DNA from 3 places in the Oryzomicrobium sp. genome. Region 2 is predicted to be linked to each of the others. Evidence: predicted binding sites of a transcription regulator. Region 2 holds the regulator's gene; each other region holds the start of a gene.
The links. Region 2 encodes sigma-54, which starts transcription at its own class of promoters, with help from an activator protein. Its sites were predicted from a motif close to TGGCACGCTTNCTGCTNA; they were not measured.
Positions count from the first base shown of each region.

Region 1 (6,026 bases), on a different contig from region 2:
ACCACCACCAAGGAGGCCCGGGGCACCCCGGCGATGCCCTTGGAGGACACCATCAGCACCAGCAGCATGGTGATCTGGGCAGTGATGCTCATCGGGATGTCGTAGGCCTGGGCGATGAACAGGGCCAGGAAGGTGGTGTACATCATCGAGCCGTCCAGGTTGAAGGAGTAACCCAGGGGCAGGACGAAGCCGGTGACCCGGTTCTTGATCCCGAACTTCTCCAGCTGCTCCATCAGCTTGGGATAGACGGATTCGCTGGAAGCGGTGGAGAAGCCCACCAGCAGCGGGCCGCGCACCAGCTTGAGGAGGCGGAACACGTCCTTGCCCAGCACCGCGAAGCCGGCCAGGATCAGCACGCCCCACAGGGCGGCCAGGGCGACGTAGAAGCTGAGCATGAACTTGCCGAACACCAGCAACATGCCCAGGCCGTTGATGGTGATGGCGGCGGCCACGGCGCCGAACACGCCGAAGGGGGCGAAGCGCATCACGTAGTCGGTGACCTTAAGCATCACGTGCACCACCTCGTCCATGGTGTTCACCAGGGAGCGGGCGGTCTGGTTGTGCAGGTGGCCCAGGGCGACGCCGAAGAACACGGCGAAGATGAGGATTTGCAGCACCTCGTTGCCGGCCATGGCTTCGATCACGCTCTTGGGAAAGACGTGGGTGATGAAGTCCTTCAGGTTGAGGGCGGCGGTCTTCAGGTTGAGGCCGGCGGCGGAATCGGGCAGGGGTACGTTCAGCCCGTGGCCCGGGTGCAGCACGTTGGCAAAGAGCAGGCCGATGAAGAGCGAACAGAACGAAGCGCAGATGAACCAGCCCAGGGCGCGGCCGCCGATGCGGCCCACCGCCTTGGCGTCGCCCATGTTGGCCAGGCCCGCCACCAGGGTGGCGAAGATCAGGGGCGCGATGATCATTTTGATCAGGCGCAGGAAGATATCGGTGAGGATGCCGAAATAGCCGGCCAGCTCCTTGGCCGCCGCCGCTTCCGGGACCAGTTCGTGGCAGGCGTAGCCGACGACGATGCCGAGGACCAGGGCAACCCCGATCCAGGTGGTCAGCTTGTTCATTTTCATTGCAGGACTCCTCCCCCGGTCAGGCCGGGATGAAATGGGAATGACGTTGATCGTCTCTTCGGTGGGGGATCAGGGCTTGGCGGCGGGGGCGGCGGGAGCAGCAGGGATGGCCCGCGGCCGGGTCAGCACCTCGGGGCGCAGTACCTCGGCCAGGGCTTCCGGGGTCATCAGCTGCCGGGCCAGCACCACCTCGGTGACGCTCTTGCCGCTGCGGAAGGCCTCCGCCGCCACTTCGGTGGCGTTGGCGTAGCCGATGTAGGGGTTCAGCGCGGTGACGATGCCGATGGAGTTCTCGACGCTGGCGCGCAGGGTGTCCCGGTTGGCGGTGATGCCGTCCACGCAGCGGTCCGCCAGGGTCAGGCAGCCGGCGCGCAGGTGGTGAACGCTCTTGAACAGGCTGTGGGCGATGATCGGCTCGAAGGCGTTGAGCTGGAGCTGGCCGGCCTCGGCGGCGAAGGTGACGGTCTGGTCGTTGCCGATCACCTCGTAGGCGATCTGGTTCACCACTTCGGGGATCACCGGGTTCACCTTGCCCGGCATGATCGACGAGCCGGCCTGGCGTGCCGGCAGGTTGATCTCGCCCAGGCCGGCGCGGGGGCCGGAAGAGAGCAGGCGCAGGTCGTTGCAGGTCTTGGACAGCTTCACCGCCACCCGCTTCAGTACGCCGGACAGCTGCACGAAGGAACCGCAGTCCTGGGTGGCTTCCACCAGGTTGGGCGCGGTCACCACCGGCACCCCGCTCACCTCGGCGAGCAGGCGGCAGACCAGGGGGGCGTAGTCCGGGTGGGCGTTGATGCCGGTGCCGATGGCGGTGGCGCCCAGGTTGATCTCGCGGATCAGCAGGGCCGCTTCCTTGAGCCGTTCCTCGTCCTCGCCGAGCATCACGGCGTAGGTGGAGAACTCCTGGCCGAGGGTCATGGGCACCGCGTCCTGCAACTGGGTGCGGCCCATCTTGAGCACGTCGGCGAATTCGTCGGCTTTGCGCTCGAAGCTGCGGCGCAGGTGGGCCATGGCCTCCACCAGGCGGAAGATGCCCACGTAGGTGGCCAGCTTGAGGGCCGAGGGATACACGTCGTTGGTGGACTGCCCCATGTTGACGTGCTCGTTGGGGTGCAGGTGGGCGTACTCGCCCTTGCCGTGACCGAGGATTTCCAGGGCCCGGTTGGCGATCACCTCGTTGGCGTTCATGTTGGTCGAGGTGCCGGCGCCGCCCTGGATCACGTCCACCACGAACTGGTCGTGCAGCTTGCCGGCGATCAGCTCGCGGCAGGCGGCGACGATGGCGTCGGCCCGGGTGGCGTCGAGCAGGCCGAGCTGCTGGTTGGCGCGGGCGGCGGCCAGCTTGATCTGGGCCAGGGCCCGGATCAGGTCCGGGTAAACGGCGATGGAAATGCCGGTGATGGGAAAGTTTTCCAGGGCGCGCAGGGTATGCACGCCGTAATAGACGTCGGCAGGGACGTTCTTGTCGCCGAGCAGGTCGTGCTCGGAACGGTAGGGGGTGCCGCTCATGGTGTCTCCGGTCTCCTGGTGTGGTGGCCTCTCGTGTGGAGGCCCTCAGGAATTGCACGGAGCGTGCCAGGTGGCGATCCGGCGCAATGCCTTGATCGGACGTTGTTTTTTTATGACGGTCCGGGTGAGGCGGTCGGATTTACGGATGGCGGGGGTGTGGATCGTTCGGAAATCCGAACGGCAAGGGAGGGGGCGGGACGCCTTTGGCGTGGATGCGCGCGCAGGGATGGGGCCGGCGAAGAACCTCGCCGTCAGGCGAACCTGTTACGATAGCCGCCTTTTTCGTCCTACCGAGTGCCCATGGCCGCCGTCGACCCCGTTTCCTCCGGGAACGCCATGAATGCAGAAGAACGCCGCGCCGGCGTCAGCCTCGCCGCCATCTTCGCCCTGCGCATGCTGGGGCTGTTCCTCATCCTGCCGGTTTTCGCCGTCTATGCCCGGGACCTGCCTTCCGGCCACAACGCCGGGCTGATCGGCCTGGCCATCGGCGCCTACGGCATCACCCAGGCCTTCTTGCAGATTCCCTTCGGCATGGCCTCCGACCGCTTCGGGCGCAAGCCGGTGATCGTGGTCGGGCTGCTGCTGTTCATCGCCGGCAGCATCGTCGCCGCCCTGGCCAACGACCTGCCCCAAATCCTGGTGGGCCGTGTCCTTCAGGGCGCCGGGGCGATCTCCGCCGCCGTCACCGCCCTGGCCGCCGACCTGACCCGGGAATCCCAGCGCACCAAGGTCATGGCCATGATCGGATCGAGCATCGGCCTCACCTTCGCCGGCTCCCTGGTGCTGGCGCCGCTGCTGTTCCGCACCGTGGGCATGGGCGGCATCTTCTGGCTCACCGCCCTGCTCGCCGCCGGCGCCATCGCCGCCCTGCTGCTGATCGTGCCCGACCCGGTGCGGGACGTTTCCGCCGCCGAGCGCGGCATCGGCCGGGCCCGCTTCGCCGACGTGCTGCGCGACGGGCGCCTGCTGCGCCTCAACTTCGGCGTGTTCGCCCTGCACCTGATGCAGACCGCCATGTGGGTGGTGGTGCCCGCCGCCCTGGTGCGGGTCGGCGACCTGCCCCTGGGCGAGCACTGGAAGGTGTACCTGCCGGCGGTGCTGGTGTCCTTCGCCGTGATGGTGCCGGCGGTGATCGCCGCCGAGAAGCACGGGCGCATGAAGCTGGTGTTCAACGGCGCCGTGGCCCTGCTGGTGCTGGTGCAGCTGGGGTTCGAAGCCTTCGGCGATTCCCTGGCCGGCCTGTCGTTGTGCCTGACCCTGTTCTTCGTCTCGTTCAACGTGCTGGAAGCCACCCAGCCGTCCCTCATCTCGCGCATCGCCCCGCCCCAGGCCAAGGGCGCGGCCCTGGGGGTGTACAACACCACCCAGTCCCTGGGGCTGTTCCTGGGCGGCGCCGTGGGCGGCGCCATCGTCCAGCGCGCCGGCCCCCACACCGTGTACTGGGCCTGTGCCGGCATCGCCCTGCTGTGGCTGACGGTGGCCGCCACCTTCCAGTTTCCCCCGCCCCGCGGCAAGGATTGAGCTTTTCGCCTGCCGGGCGTTTCGATCGACCGAGGTTCTTGCCAGGAGCACCGCCGTGGCCCAACCGTTCCGTTCCCTCAGGAAGGGCCTGCTGGCTCTGGCCCTGCTGCTCACCGCCGTTCCCGGCCTGGCACTGGACGTGGGCAAGCCGGCGCCGGACCTGGAGATCGTCCTGGCCGACGGCAAGTCCTTCAAGCTTTCCGAGGCCCGGGGCGAGGTGGTGGTGATCAACCTCTGGGCCACCTGGTGCGAGTTCTGCCGCGAGGAAATGCCGGCCCTGGAGAGCTACTACCGGCGCCACAAGGCCGAGGGCCTGCGCCTGGTGGCGGTGAGCATGGACGACGCGGGGGCGGACGCCCTGGCCCGGGAGGTGATGCGGGCCTACAGCTACCCCATGGGCGTCGGGCGGCAGAGCAACCTGCGCGGGCTGGGCCGCATCTGGCGGCTGCCGATGACCTTCGTGGTGGACCGCCGCGGCATCCTGCGCCGCGACGGCAGCGAGGGCGAGCCTCGGGTCGATCTGCAATCCCTGGAGCGGGAAGTCACTCCCCTGTTGTCAGAGAGCGCCTCCCGCTGATCTGGGTCAGAAGGCGAAGCGCGCGCCCACCGACAGGGTGTAGCGCGGCGTCAGCTGCACGCCCCGCACGTACTGGTACACCGGCAGCTGGACGAAGCCGTAGACCGAAGCCTGCTTGGTGACGGGCACCACCACCCCGGGGCTCAGATACACCAGGGTGCCGCCGGTGCTGGTCTGGTCGGCGCTGGCTCCCCGGTCGTGCTCAACGTAGCGCGTGTTGAGCTGAAGCTGCGGCATGGCCGCGGCGTACCCCATGTAGCGCACTCCCACGTTCAGGTTGTAGCCGGTGCCCGGCCGGTAGTCGTCCTTGCTGTTGAGGGCGGTCTGCACCATGGCCTGGGCGAAGTAATCCCAGTTGCGGCTCAGGCTGTCGAAGAAGTAGGCCCCCAGGATGGCGTCGGTGGTGCCGGTGCCGGGCTGCAGGCCCCGGTCGATGGGGGCGCCGTCCCCGGGATTGGTCGGGTCCGTGGAAATGCCGGTCTTGGTGTAGTTGCCGGTGGGCAGCTTGAGGCCGAACAGGATTCCCACGTTGTGCTGGGGCGTGAAGCCCTGGTAGCGGCCGATCACCTTCACGTCGCCCAGGCTGGACGTCTTCGAGTCGTAGGCCCCGCCCGCCGGGGCGCTGCCGTTCGAGTTGGTGCCGAGGGTCTGGTGGCTGCGGTCGATGTAGGGCAGCTGGACGTTGATCCCCCAGTCGGCGTTGAAGGCATAGTCCAGGCCCAGGGTCAGGTAGTTGTTGCGAGTGTATTTCTCCACTTCCTGGGGCTGGCCCTGGGACGTGGTCCGCTGGCTGGCGTCGGCGGCGGAAATCCGGCCGCTGCCGTGGCGCAGCTCGTTCTGGTTCAGGTAGTCGTAGCGCAGGTCCACCTTGAGGCCCGGCTGGTTGGTGAAGCCCTGGCTTTCCCAGTCCGAACTCAGGGTGCAGCCGCAACTGGCGCAGGCCTGGACTGCGCCGGCAGCGGTGGCAAGGGCGAGGGTGGCCAGGGTCTGGCTGAGCGAAGTCATGCGTGGCTTGAACATGGCGGTGGTACCGAGGTGAAAGAACACCCGGCAGTCTAGCCGGGGGGCGCTTTGCCATTCCTGCGGCAATCCGCCGCACTCCGGCATGGCCGCCGGACCGGAGGGTGCGGCGCCAGGACGCGCGGCATTAGGTCTCTTTTCGCCTTCCGGTGGGCGCAACAGAATGCGCTCGCCTGCCCGGCCGCCCGGGCCGGGGGGGCAACCGGTCCTCCGGCCGGCGGCGGGGCGTCCGTCCAGGAGCCGCCAACGCCATGAACCCGCCACGTCCGCTACCGTCCCCTTCCTCCCCGTCCTCGCCTGTGCCCGCATCCGGCTTCCGCCGCGGG
Region 1 is NZ_DAISLS010000002.1:181,274-187,299, reverse strand. It holds gene V7Z98_RS02360 (dicarboxylate/amino acid:cation symporter) at 1-1,073, opposite strand, end outside; gene aspA (aspartate ammonia-lyase) at 1,143-2,582, opposite strand; gene V7Z98_RS02350 (MFS transporter) at 2,919-4,103, shown strand; gene V7Z98_RS02345 (TlpA disulfide reductase family protein) at 4,159-4,680, shown strand; gene V7Z98_RS02340 (hypothetical protein) at 4,687-5,685, opposite strand; gene cydP (cytochrome oxidase putative small subunit CydP) at 5,952-6,026, shown strand, end outside.
Region 1: aspA (aspartate ammonia-lyase) is a predicted target of sigma-54. The motif match lies at 2,634-2,651, and genes of this name have one in related genera.

Region 2 (6,026 bases):
CGGCGACCCAGGTCAGGTCGAGCTTGTCGCGGTGGTCCTCAAACAGCTGCGCGATGCTGATCTGGCGCATGGGGTGCCCCGTGGATGAAGAGGTCGCGCAGGATGGTGGCGTCGCCGCCGCTGGCGAGCTGTTCGCGGAAGCCGCGATCGGAGAAGCGCTGGGCCAGTTCGGACAGGATTTGCAGGTGCTGCTCGGTGGCCTGTTCCGGCACCAGGAGCACGAACACCAGGCTCACCGGCTTGCCGTCGGGAGCGTCGAAAGGCACCGGCGCGGCCAGGCGCAGGAAGGCGCCGACGGCTTCCTTGAGACCCTTGATGCGGCCGTGGGGAATGGCGACGCCCTGACCCAGCCCGGTGGAACCGAGCTTTTCCCGGGCGAACAAGCTGTCGAAGACCGTGGCGCGGGCAATGCCGTTGCGGTTTTCGAAGAGAATGCCGGCCTGTTCGAAGACCCGCTTCTTGCTGGTCGCTTCCAGGTCTAGGACGACGTTTTCGAGAGGAAGGAGTTTGGCGATGAGCTCCATCGGACGATCCACGGAGACGTTGAACGGGCCAGCCTTGAATGCACGGTGCCACCGGTGTGGCGATGGGATTCGGAGCGGGCCGGGAGGAAATCGGGCCGGGGTCTCGGAGACTAAGGGCGAAACGTGGCCGGGAGGATACAGGATTTCCGGTCGTTGCGCTGACGGGGGCTGCGCCCCGGGCAGCGAGGGTCGAGGGGCCCGTGAGGGGAACAGTCGGCGGGCCCCCGCGGGGCCCGGCCGATCCGTTGGTTAGATCACTCGGCGACGGGGATGTTCTTCTCGTCCCGGTGGTGATCCTGGATTTTTTGCTTGTGCTTGATGACTTGGCGGTCCAGCTTGTCGATCAGGCTGTCGATGGCGGCGTACAGGTCGGAATCCTCGCTCTCGACGAAGATGTCCTTGCCGCGCACGTGGACGGTCACTTCGGCCTTTTGCTTCAGCTTCTCGACCGAGAGAATCACGCTTACGTCGATCACGTTGTCGAAGTGACGGATGACGCGGTCCAGTTTGCCGGTCACGTATTCACGGATCGCCGGAGTGACTTCCAGGTGATGCCCACTGATCTGCAGATTCATGGTTCTACTCCTTTAGAGGGACTTGCGGAGATTGGCAGCTGGAATGCCCATCCCCTCCCGGTATTTTGCTATCGTCCGGCGGGCGACGACAATGCCCTGCTGGCCGAGGATGTCAGCAATCTGGTTGTCCGAGAGAGGCTTCTTGGCGTTTTCCGAGCCCACCAGCTGCTTGATGAGGGCGCGGATGGCGGTGGCCGAACAGGCTCCGCCGGTATCGGTGGCCACGTGGCTGCCGAAAAAATACTTCAGTTCGAAGATACCCCGGGGTGAGGCCATGTACTTCTGGGTGGTCACCCGGGACACGGTGGATTCGTGCAGGTCGAGGATGTCGGCGATCTCGCGCAGCACCAGGGGGCGCATCGCCACCTCGCCGTGGTCGAAGAAGGCGCGCTGCCGGTCCACGATGGCCTGGGAGACGCGCAGGATGGTGTCAAAGCGCTGCTGCACGTTCTTGATCAGCCAGCGGGCCTCCTGCAACTGGCCGGACATGCCGCCGCTCTCGCCGCGGGTGCGGTGCTTTTGCAGCAGGTCGGCGTAGAGCCGGTTGACCCGCAGGCGAGGGAAGGCGTCTGGGTTGATGCTCGCTACCCACTGATTGCGCACCTTGCGCACGATCACGTCGGGGATGATGTAGCGGGTTTCCAGGGGCGCGTAGCGGGCTCCCGGGCGCGGGTCCAGGCCCATGATCATGGCCTGCACCGCCTTCAGCGTCTCGTCGTCGCAGCCGAGCTGGCGCTTGAGCCGGGTGAAGTCCCGGTTGGCGAGCAGGTCCAGGTGCTTTTCCGCCAGGGTCAGCGCCAGGTTGCGCACCGGGCCGGCGGGGCGGGCGCGCAGTTGCAGGGCCAGGCATTCCTGGGGACTGCGCGCGCCCACGCCGGTGGGGTCCAGGTTCTGCACGTGCTTGAGGGCGATCTCCAGTTCTTCCGGCTCGACCTCCAGCTCGTGGGGCAGGGCTTCGCCCAGTTCGTCCAGGGACTGGTCCAGGTAGCCGTCGTCGTCCAGGGCTTCGACGATGAAGCTGGCCAGGCTGCGGTCCCGGTCCGACAGGGAGGTCAGGCCCAACTGCCAGTTTAGGTGGTCCTTCAGACTGGTGACGGCGGCCTGGATGTCCTGGCCGTCGCCCTCGTCGTCCCCGTCGTTGTCGCGGCTGCCGCTGGGAAAGCTGCCCTCGGCGAACCAGCCGTCGTCCACGCCGGCGTCGCCACCCTCGGCGGTGTAGTCGCTGCCTTCACCGGATTCACTGGACTCGCCGTTCTCCCCGGATTCGCCCCGTTCCGCCTGGGCGTTGCCGTCGGCCGCCTGCTCGCCGCTGCTCAAGGCGTCGGCAAAGCCCGGCTCGGCGGGGCGGGCGGCGGGTTCGAAATCGTCCTCCCGCTCCAGCAGGGGGTTTTCCAGCAGGTATTGCTCGATTTCCTGGTTGAGCTCGAGGGTCGACAGCTGCAGCAGCTTGATCGACTGCTGCAACTGGGGCGTGAGCGCCAGGTGCTGCGAGAGCTTGAGCTGGAGGCTGGGTTTCATCGGCAGCGGCAACCGGCTGCTGCCTCATGGGGCGGCGCGGCGGCGGGGCGGTGGAGCATGGGCATGGAGCGGGTCGCGGTCACAGGCGGAAATGCTCGCCCAGGTAAACCTTGCGCACGTCGTCGTTGTGCACGATCTCGTCCGGGCGACCGGCGGCCAGCACGCGGCCCTCGTTGATGATGTAGGCCCGGTCGCAGATACCCAGGGTTTCGCGCACGTTGTGGTCGGTGATCAGCACGCCGATGCCGCGGGCCTTGAGGAAGCGGATGATCTTCTGGATTTCCAGTACGGCGATCGGGTCCACCCCGGCGAAGGGCTCGTCGAGCAGCACGAAGCGTGGATTGGTGGCCAGGGCCCGGGCGATCTCGACCCGGCGCCGCTCGCCGCCGGACAGGGCCACCGCCAGGGTGCCGCGCAGGTGGCCGATGTGCAGCTCGTCGAGCAGGGATTCGAGGCGGTTCTTCACCTCGTCCTCGGGCAGGTTCTGCAGTTCGAGCACGGCCTGGATGTTCTCGGCCACGTTCAGCTTGCGGAACACCGACGCTTCTTGGGGCAGGTACGAAAGGCCTTGATGGGCACGCTGGTGGATCGGCTGGTGGGTCAGCCGGGCCTCGTCCAGGTAGACCTCGCCGCCGTCGGCGGCCACCAGGCCCACCACCATGTAGAAACAGGTGGTCTTGCCCGCGCCGTTGGGGCCGAGCAGGCCGACCACCTCGCCGCTGGCCACGTCGAACGACACGTCGTGGACCACGGTGCGCTTCTTGTAGCGCTTTTGCAGGTTGTGGGCAGATAGGCGGCTCTGGCTGGCCGGCGCCGGCTGGGCCGGGGCGGTGGAGGTGAGGGTGGCGGCGTTCATGCGGTCATTCGTCATCGAGGCCGCGCACGACGCGGCGGATGATCTCCATGGAAAAACCCCGCTGGGCGAGGAAACGCATCTGTTTGGCCCGTTCCGCCGCATCCGCGGCGGGGGTGCCGAATTTCTTCTGCCAGACCGACTTGGCCCGGGACGACTCGTCGTCGGCCTGGGCCAGGGCGGTGGCGATGGTGGCGTCGTCGACTCCGGCCGTCGCCAGCTCCTGGCGCAGCCGCTGGTTGCCGTAGCGGCCGGCGCGCACCGTCACGCGCATCTCGGCGTAGCGGTCGTCCGAGAGCAGCTTGCGGGCGGCCAGCTCGTCGAGCAGCCGGTCCAGTTCCTCGCGGCTTTCCGCGTGGGGCGCCAGCTTGCGCGCCAGTTCGGACCGGGAATGTTCGCGGCGGGCGAGTAGGGCGACGGCCCGTTCCCGCAGGGAGCGTTCGGTCGGCGCCATGCGCTCCCGGGGCCGGCCTTAGGCCTCGGCCGGGGCCGCCACGCCGGTGGGCAAGGCGACGCCGACGGCGGCGCGGATTTTGGCCTCGATCTCGGCCGCGGTTTCCGGACGCTGGCGCAGGTACTCGCGCACGTTGTCCTTGCCCTGGCCGATCTTCTCGCCGTTGTAGGCATACCAGGCGCCAGACTTCTCGACGATCTTGTGGGCCACGCCCATGTCGATGATCTCGCCTTCCCGGGAGATGCCCTCGCCGTAGAGGATGTCGAAGATGGCCTCGCGGAACGGGGGCGACACCTTGTTCTTCACCACCTTGACCTTGGTTTCGTTGCCGATCACCTCGTCGCCCTTCTTGATGCCGCCGATGCGGCGGATGTCGAGGCGCACCGAGGCGTAGAACTTGAGCGCGTTGCCGCCGGTGGTGGTTTCCGGGCTGCCGAACATCACGCCGATCTTCATGCGGATCTGGTTGATGAAGATCACCAGGGTGTTGGTCTTCTTGATGTTGGCGGTGAGCTTGCGCAGGGCCTGGCTCATCAGGCGGGCGTGCAGGCCGGGCAGGGAGTCGCCCATCTCGCCTTCGATTTCGGCCTTGGGCACCAGGGCGGCTACCGAGTCGATCACCACCACGTCCACGCTGCCAGAGCGCACCAGCATGTCGGCGATTTCCAGGGCCTGTTCGCCGGTGTCGGGCTGGGAGATGAGCAGCTCGTCCAGGTTCACGCCGAGCTTCTGGGCGTAGCCCGGGTCCAGGGCGTGTTCGGCGTCGATGAAGGCGGCGGTGCCGCCGAGCTTTTGCATCTGGGCGACCACCTGCAGGGTCAGGGTGGTCTTGCCGGAGGATTCGGGTCCGTAGATCTCCACCACGCGGCCGCGGGGCAGGCCGCCCACGCCCAGGGCGATGTCCAGGCCCAGGGAGCCGGTGGACACGACCTGCAGGTCGTTTTCGACGTTGCCTTCGCCCATCTTCATGATGGAGCCCTTGCCGAACTGCTTTTCGATCTGGGCCAGTGCGGCGGCCAGGGCTTTGGCTTTGTTTTCGTCCATATTGGGAATCCTTTGCAAGAATGGCCCGATTATTGCACAAACCGGCCCGAGCCTCGCAGCCGCCGCCTGCGTCTCGGTCCGGTGCGGGGGTGGGCTAAAATGGCGCCTCGTGCATCCATCGGCGCCCCGCTCCTGGCGGGGCGCGCTGTTTTCCCCATGGCAGAACTCAATCCCCCCCAGCGCGAAGCGATCCGCTACCTGGACGGCCCCTTGCTGGTGCTGGCCGGCGCCGGCTCGGGTAAGACCCGGGTGATCACCCAGAAAATCGCCTACCTGATCGAGGAGTGCGACTTCCATCCCGGCTCCATCGCCGCCATCACCTTCACCAACAAGGCCGCGCGGGAGATGGAAGAGCGGGTGGGCAGCCTGCTCACACACCGCAGCGGCCCGTCGCCGCTGATTTCCACCTTCCACTCCCTAGGCATGCGCCTGCTGCGCCAGGAATCCCGGGCGCTCGGCTACAAGCCGGGATTTTCCATCCTGGATTCCACCGACTGTTTCGGCCTGGTCGGCGAGCTGACCAAGTCGGTGGACAAGAAGGTGGTGCGGGCGGTGCAGAGCCAGATTTCCAGCTGGAAGAACGCCCTGATCAGTCCGGACGGGGCTGCCAGCGTCGCCCAGGGCGAGACCGAGGCCCTGGCCGCCCGGGTCTACCGGGACTACGAGGCCACCCTGAAGGCCTACCAGGCCATGGATTTCGACGACCTGATCGGCCTGCCGGTACGCCTGTTCGAAGAACACCCGGACGTCTGCGAGCGCTGGCAGAACAAGCTGCGCTACCTGCTGGTGGACGAGTACCAGGACACCAACGCTTGCCAGTACCGGCTGTTGAAGCTGCTTACCGGCCCCCGGGCGATGTTCACCGCCGTGGGCGACGACGACCAGGCCATCTACGGCTGGCGCGGCGCCGACATCGAGAACCTGCGCGGCCTGCCGCGGGATTTCCCCCGGCTGAAGGTGATCAAGCTGGAGCAGAACTACCGCTCCACGGTGCGCATCCTCAAAGCCGCCAACACCCTTATCGCCAACAACGAGAAGCTGTTCGACAAGACTCTGTG
Region 2 is NZ_DAISLS010000004.1:14,713-20,738, reverse strand. It holds gene hprK (HPr(Ser) kinase/phosphatase) at 1-70, opposite strand, end outside; gene ptsN (PTS IIA-like nitrogen regulatory protein PtsN) at 39-524, opposite strand; gene hpf (ribosome hibernation-promoting factor, HPF/YfiA family) at 779-1,099, opposite strand; gene V7Z98_RS04335 (RNA polymerase factor sigma-54) at 1,112-2,617, opposite strand; gene lptB (LPS export ABC transporter ATP-binding protein) at 2,697-3,473, opposite strand; gene recX (recombination regulator RecX) at 3,478-3,924, opposite strand; gene recA (recombinase RecA) at 3,943-4,968, opposite strand; gene V7Z98_RS04315 (UvrD-helicase domain-containing protein) at 5,125-6,026, shown strand, end outside.

Region 3 (6,026 bases), on a different contig from region 2:
CCCTTCATGCCGACCAGGCAGCCCCGGTCGACGAAGTCCACACCGTAGATGTAGAACTGCTGCAGGAAGGTGCCGATGGAGGCGACGTAACCCACGTCGCCCTTCTTTACCAGCACCTCGCCGATCTCCCGGCCGGGGAAGGTGCCGTCGTTGCGCACGTTCCGGCGTGCCCGCACCTTCTCGCCGTAGGTGTAGGCGGGAGGGCCGTCGAGTTCGACGATGTCGCTGTCGCGGGCGCCCATGGCGGCGGCCTCAACCTTTGCCGCCCAGGTCCGGCGGGCGCGCCATGAAGGCGATCGACGCCAGCCCGGAGCCGGAACTGCATCCTCCCGCCCCGGCGCCGCCGCAGCCGCAGACGTGGCGGGCGGCAGGGCTCAGGTACTTGAGGCCGCCGTCGGTGGCCGTCTCGCCGAAGTCGATGGTGTAGCCCTGCAACAGCGCGCAGGTTTCCGGGGTGAGGAAGAGGGTGGCGCCGTGCTGCTGCACCACGGTGTCGCCGGGGCTGGGGGCGTCCTCGATGCTGAACCGGGTGTCGAAACCGGAGCAGCCGCCGGGTTGGACCGCCAGGCGGAAGCCGGCGGCGGGGCCGCCCTGGCCGAAGCGGATCATGCGCCGCATGTAGGCGGCGGCTTTTTCGGTGAGGGTGACGCACATGGCGGAGTCCTCGTGTCGGGGTGGGGGAAGGGAGGCAGGGGGCCGGATCAGGCGGCGTAGCGCGGCACGCTCTTGTCCACGGCGATGCTGTCGGCGGGGCAGGCGGCCAGGCACTGGGGATCGTCGAAGTGGCCGACGCATTCGGTGCACTTGTCGGTGACGATGGCATAGACGCTGTTCTTCTCGACGATGGCGTCGTTGGGGCATTCCGGCTCGCAGGCAGCGCAGGCGGTGCAGGCGGAGGCGATGATCTTGTAGGCCATGGTGGGCTCCTTGAATGTGGGATGGGAAAAAGGGGCGGACCCGGGGCCGGTCAGGCCACCCGGGCCGTCCCGGATGGACGGGTGGCGGCGAGGCGGGCCTGGAACCAGGCCAGGGCCGAAGCTTCGATGTATTCGTGGGCGTAGTCCTGCACCGGCTCGATCCCTGCCTCTTTCAGTTCCTTCATCGGGCAGTGGCCGATCCTGGCCACCAGCACGGCGGCGCAATCCTTGAGGGCGTCGAGGATGGAGGGCATGGCCGCATCGATCTCGTAGCCGCCGGCGCAGTAGTGCTCCACCTTGCGATGGCCGACGAACTTGGCGCCGGCGGCGGAGACTTCGTAGACCTGGAATTCGCTGGTGTGGCCGAAGTGCTGGTTGATGCGGCCGCCACCCTTGGTGGCCACGGCCACCAGGGCCTTTTCGTGGGCACCGGCCAGGCCGGCCTTCTGCTCGGCTTCGGCGGCGCGCTGGTCGGCCCGCTCCTTCTCGACGAAGTCCCGGTAAGCCTGGCGGGCGGTGGGGTCGTAGGTGGCGGCAATGTCGCCCAGCTTGTCGCTGGTGAATTCCTGGCTGCGGTCCTCCCCCAGCATGCCCACGGCGTCGGCCCGGCACTGGCGGCAGTGGCGCATCAGCTTCATGTCGCCCTCGCACTCGTCTTGCAGGGCCTTCAGTTCGGCGGCGCTGGGGCCGCGCTGGCCGGTGAGGCCGAAATGGGTGCCGTGGGCCGGGTCGGAAATGAGGGGCATGATGTTGTGCAGGAAAGCGCCCTTGGCCTTCACCACCCGGTTCACTTCCTTCAGGTGCCGGTCGTTGATGCCCGGGATCAGTACCGAATTCACCTTCACCAGGATGCCGGCCTGGGTGAGCATCTCCAGGCCCAGCATCTGCCGCTCGTGCAGGATCTTCGCGGCTTCCAGGCCGTGCCAGCGCTTGTGGTTGTGGAAGATCCAGGGATAGATGTGCTGGCCCACCTCCGGGTCCACCATGTTGATGGTGATGGTGACGTGGTCCACGTTGAACTTCTTGATGGTCTCCACGTGGTCCGGCAGGGCCAGGCCGTTGGTGGACAGGCAGAGCTTGATGTCCGGAGCCGTCTGCTGGATCAGCTCGAAGGTCTTGAAGGTCTTGGCCGGGTTGGCCAGGGCGTCGCCGGGACCGGCGATGCCGACCACGGAAAGCTGGGGGATCTCGGCCGCCACCGCCAGCACTTTCTTGCCCGCCATTTCCGGCGTCAGCTTCTCGCTCACCACGCCGGGGCGGGATTCGTTGGCGCAGTCGTACTTGCGGTTGCAGTAGTTGCACTGGATGTTGCAGGCCGGGGCCACGGCCACGTGCATGCGGGCGAAGTGGTGGTGGGCCTCGCTGCTGTAGCAGGGGTGGTCCTTCACCTTCTCCCAGATATGGGCGGGCAGGTCGGCCGGGCCGTCGCTGGAACCGCAGCTGCCCGAACTACAGCCGCCCGGTGCCGTGGCCGCCCCCGGGGCAGCCGCGTGGATGGCGATGACCTTGCGCAGCGTTCCAGGGGGCGGGGGGCTGGGGTGGGCGGGGGCGGACATGGCGGGCTCCGGAAGAGTGGGGTCGTGAGCCGTTTTGCAATGGCCGTGCCAAGCCTGGGAGGATCAAGAAAATTCCGATTAATCATGGGGATGGCGAAGCCGTGGCGCCACCGCCGGGCTGTCGGGTCCGTGACAGGCATGTCTCGAATGCGACAGGGCGACGTCGCTGTCCGAGGCGCTGGGGCGTTCCGGTAGTCGGTGGGCAGAAGGCTGTTTTGCAAGGATTTTCGCCGGAGGCCGGCGTTGGGTGTCGTGATGGCACGGTTGTCGCTGAAGGGGTGGCGGCACGTTTCTCTTCACCCTTCAGGAGTCCTTCATGTCCGACCTCACCGTCATCGCCCGCCTGGGCGAAAAATTGCTCTCCCCGACCTTTTCCGGCGCCACGCAAAAGGCCGGCCGCTACGGTTTTCGCGGCGACTTGGGCCTCAGGTTTCCGCCCTCGGTGGCCGGCGAGGCCCGCCCGCCGGAAATCAAGGCCGACCAGGTGATCTTGGCCGGCGAAGGCGGTGCGGCCAGCTTCTTCGCCGGCCACGTCGATTCCCTCGCCCACCTGGAGTTGATCGTCGACGCCTTCGGCCCGGCCTTGGTGCCCAAGGGCAAGTATTTCGTCTTCGCCGGCAACGTGGACTTCGCCAAGCGCTACAAGGTGGAGGCGGGCGGTGTGCCCTTCTACGTGCTGCCCCTGGATGAAGCCACCGTGTGGAACGAGCTGCTCGATCTGTTCTACCTGGACCGGAGCGACATGAAGCGCCTCTCCAGCGAGGCCAAGGTCGATTCCCTGGTGGCTGCGGCCGAGGCTTTCACCGGCGCCGGATTTCCCGAGACGCCCTACGCCACCGCCGTCGCCGAGATGGGACCGGTCAAGGTGCCGGACAACCGGCCGGTCTGAGCCCACCGCGTTTTTGTTTTCTGCCCTGCCAGCGGAGGGGGCCATGGCCCACCTGATTTTTACGAGAAGCCCGGTTGCGGTGGCAATGCTCGGCAGCGGGCGGCCTTGGCCGCCGCAGGCCATACCCTGGAGGTGCGCGATCTGCTCGCCGCGTCCTGGACGCCGGCCTCCCCGGCCCCCTTTCTTCCTGGCTTGCCGGTGACGGCCTGGTTCAACCCGGCTGCGCCGTAGGCCGCGTCTACAGCCGCTTCACCGGGATGCGGTGCTTCTTCAAGGCGTAGCCGATCTGGCGCGGGGTGAGGTTGAGCAGGCGGGCCGCCTTGGCCTGGACCCAGCCGCATTTTTCCATGGCCGCCACCAGTTGTTCCCGTTCGGGTATGCCGGCAATGCCACCGTCGCCGGCCGGGGGGAATTCCCCGTCGTCGCGGTCGTCGCCGTTCTTGGGCGCGGCGGGGTGATGGCGTGGCGGCATGGCAATGGGAAAGGTCGGTGGCGCCGATGGTTGCCCGGCGGAATGGGGAGGCGCCACGAAGGAGCCGCCCGGAGTGCAGCGGTTCTGCTCGGCGTTGAGCAGCATCGACGAAAAGCACTGGCCCTTGAAGCAGCGCAGGTCGTCGGCGCGGATGTGATCGCTCCGGGTCATGGTGGCGGCCCGCTCGATGCAGTTCTGCAGTTCGCGCACGTTGCCCGGCCAGTTGCAGTGCAGCAGCAAATCCATGGCCTCGGCCTCAAGGGCCACGGCCCGGTCGTTGTCCTTGTTGAAGCGGGCGAGGAAGTGCTCCACCAGTAGCGGGATGTCGTCCTTGCGTTCGCGCAGGGCCGGCAGGAACAGGGTCACCACGTTGAGGCGGAAGTACAGGTCGGCGCGAAATTCGCCCTTTTGTACCATTTCCTCCAGGTTGCGGTTGGTGGCGGCCACCAGGCGGAAATCGGCCTTTAGGGTCTTGTTGCCGCCCACCCGCTCGAACTCGTGCTCTTGCAGCACCCGCAGCAGCTTGGCCTGGAAGGTGGGCGTGATGTCGCCGATCTCGTCGAGGAACAGGGTGCCGCCCTCGGCCAACTCGAAGCGCCCCTTGCGCTCGCTGGTGGCGCCGGTGAAGGCGCCCTTCTCGTGGCCGAACAGTTCGGATTCAAGCAGGGTTTCCGGCAGGGCGGCGCAGTTCACCTTGACGAAGGGGCTCTTGGCCCGGGGCGACAGGTAGTGGATGGCGTGGGCGATGGCCTCCTTGCCGGTGCCCGATTCGCCTCTCAGCAGCACTGTGGCGTGGCCCGGTGCGGCCTGGTGCACGTCGGCCAGCACCTCCTGCATGCGCTTCGACATGCCCACCACGTTGTCCACGCGGTAGCGGCCCTTCAACTGGGTCTTGAGCCGGCGCGTTTCCTGGCGGTGGGCTTCCCGCTCCTCGGCGATCTTGCGGTGCAACCGCCAGGACTGGCCGAGCAGGTTGGCCACCAGGGTGAGGATGCGCACGTCGCGTTCGTAGCGCACCGGCCGGTTGTCTTCCGGCGGCCGGTCCACCGACAGCAGGCCGATGGCCCTGCGCCCGTCGCGGATGGGCACCGCCAGCAGGGCGACCCCGTCGCGGCCTTGCCGGTCCTGGCCGACGAACAGGGGTTCCCGGGCGATGTCGGGCACCACCACCGGCGAGTTGCTCTTGAGCACCTGGCCGAACAGGCCCTGGTCGGCGTCCAGCACCGCGGGCGAGCCGGCGAATACGGCACCGGTGGCGCCGAAGACGTGCAGGCGACCGTCGCCCTGGACCAGGGCGATCAGGCCGTGGCGCATGCCCAGGTGGGCGGTGAGCACTGCCAGCAGTTGGCGGGCCCCGGTGTGGAAATCGAGGGGGGCGGTGAGGATCTTGCTGATCTCGTAGATGGTGACCAGCTCCCGGTCCGCCACCCGCTCCCGGGCTGCGTCCCCTGATGCGGGCAGGGTGTTGTCGATCGACATGGTTCAACCTCCCTGGGCGGGAGCCGTCCGCCGGACGCGGGGGCGTTGTCGGCTTTGCGACGGTTCCGGGTGTTAGTTCCATGTTGCTACGCACAAAACATGCCGTGATGCCGGAGTGCCCGTGAGCAGGGGCCGAGGGGGGCGATGGGGCATATCCCCCGCACCATCAAGGTGTGTCGGGTTTGCGACACGGGCTTACGGGGCACCGTAGCGGGGCGTTTGGAAAATGCTGCACTGAAACAAAGGCTTGCCTGGAATGGCGGGCGCTGGCATGGAAGCTGCGTTGAGCCCCCTGTCCGATGAATCGCTGTAGGGGAGCCGACATGAGCGCGCTGAAGGAAACCATTGCCGCCGTCTTCGACGAGCCGGCCTGCGCCCACAATCGCGCCAAGGACGACAAGGCGCGCAAGGCCGGCTGCAAGAAGCCCCTGGCGCCCGGGGCGGCGGCCGGCGGCTGCGCTTTCGACGGGGCCAAGATCGCCCTGCAGCCGGTCACCGACGTGGCCCATCTGGTGCATGGCCCGATCGCCTGCGAGGGCAATTCCTGGGATTCGCGCCACGTCCATTCGAGCGATTCCCTGCGCTACCGCACAGCTTTCACCACCGACCTGAACGAATTCGACGTCATCTACGGCGGCGAGAAGCGCCTCTACCGGGCCATCGAGGAGATCGTCGCCAAGTACCGGCCGCCGGCGGTGTTCGTCTACCAGACT
Region 3 is NZ_DAISLS010000003.1:180,929-186,954, reverse strand. It holds gene nifT (putative nitrogen fixation protein NifT) at 1-242, opposite strand, end outside; gene V7Z98_RS03935 (HesB/IscA family protein) at 253-654, opposite strand; gene V7Z98_RS03930 (4Fe-4S dicluster domain-containing protein) at 702-917, opposite strand; gene nifB (nitrogenase cofactor biosynthesis protein NifB) at 968-2,473, opposite strand; gene V7Z98_RS03920 (hypothetical protein) at 2,790-3,362, shown strand; gene nifA (nif-specific transcriptional activator NifA) at 3,601-5,313, opposite strand; gene nifE (nitrogenase iron-molybdenum cofactor biosynthesis protein NifE) at 5,637-6,026, shown strand, end outside.
Region 3: nifB (nitrogenase cofactor biosynthesis protein NifB) is a predicted target of sigma-54. The motif match lies at 2,507-2,524, and genes of this name have one in related genera.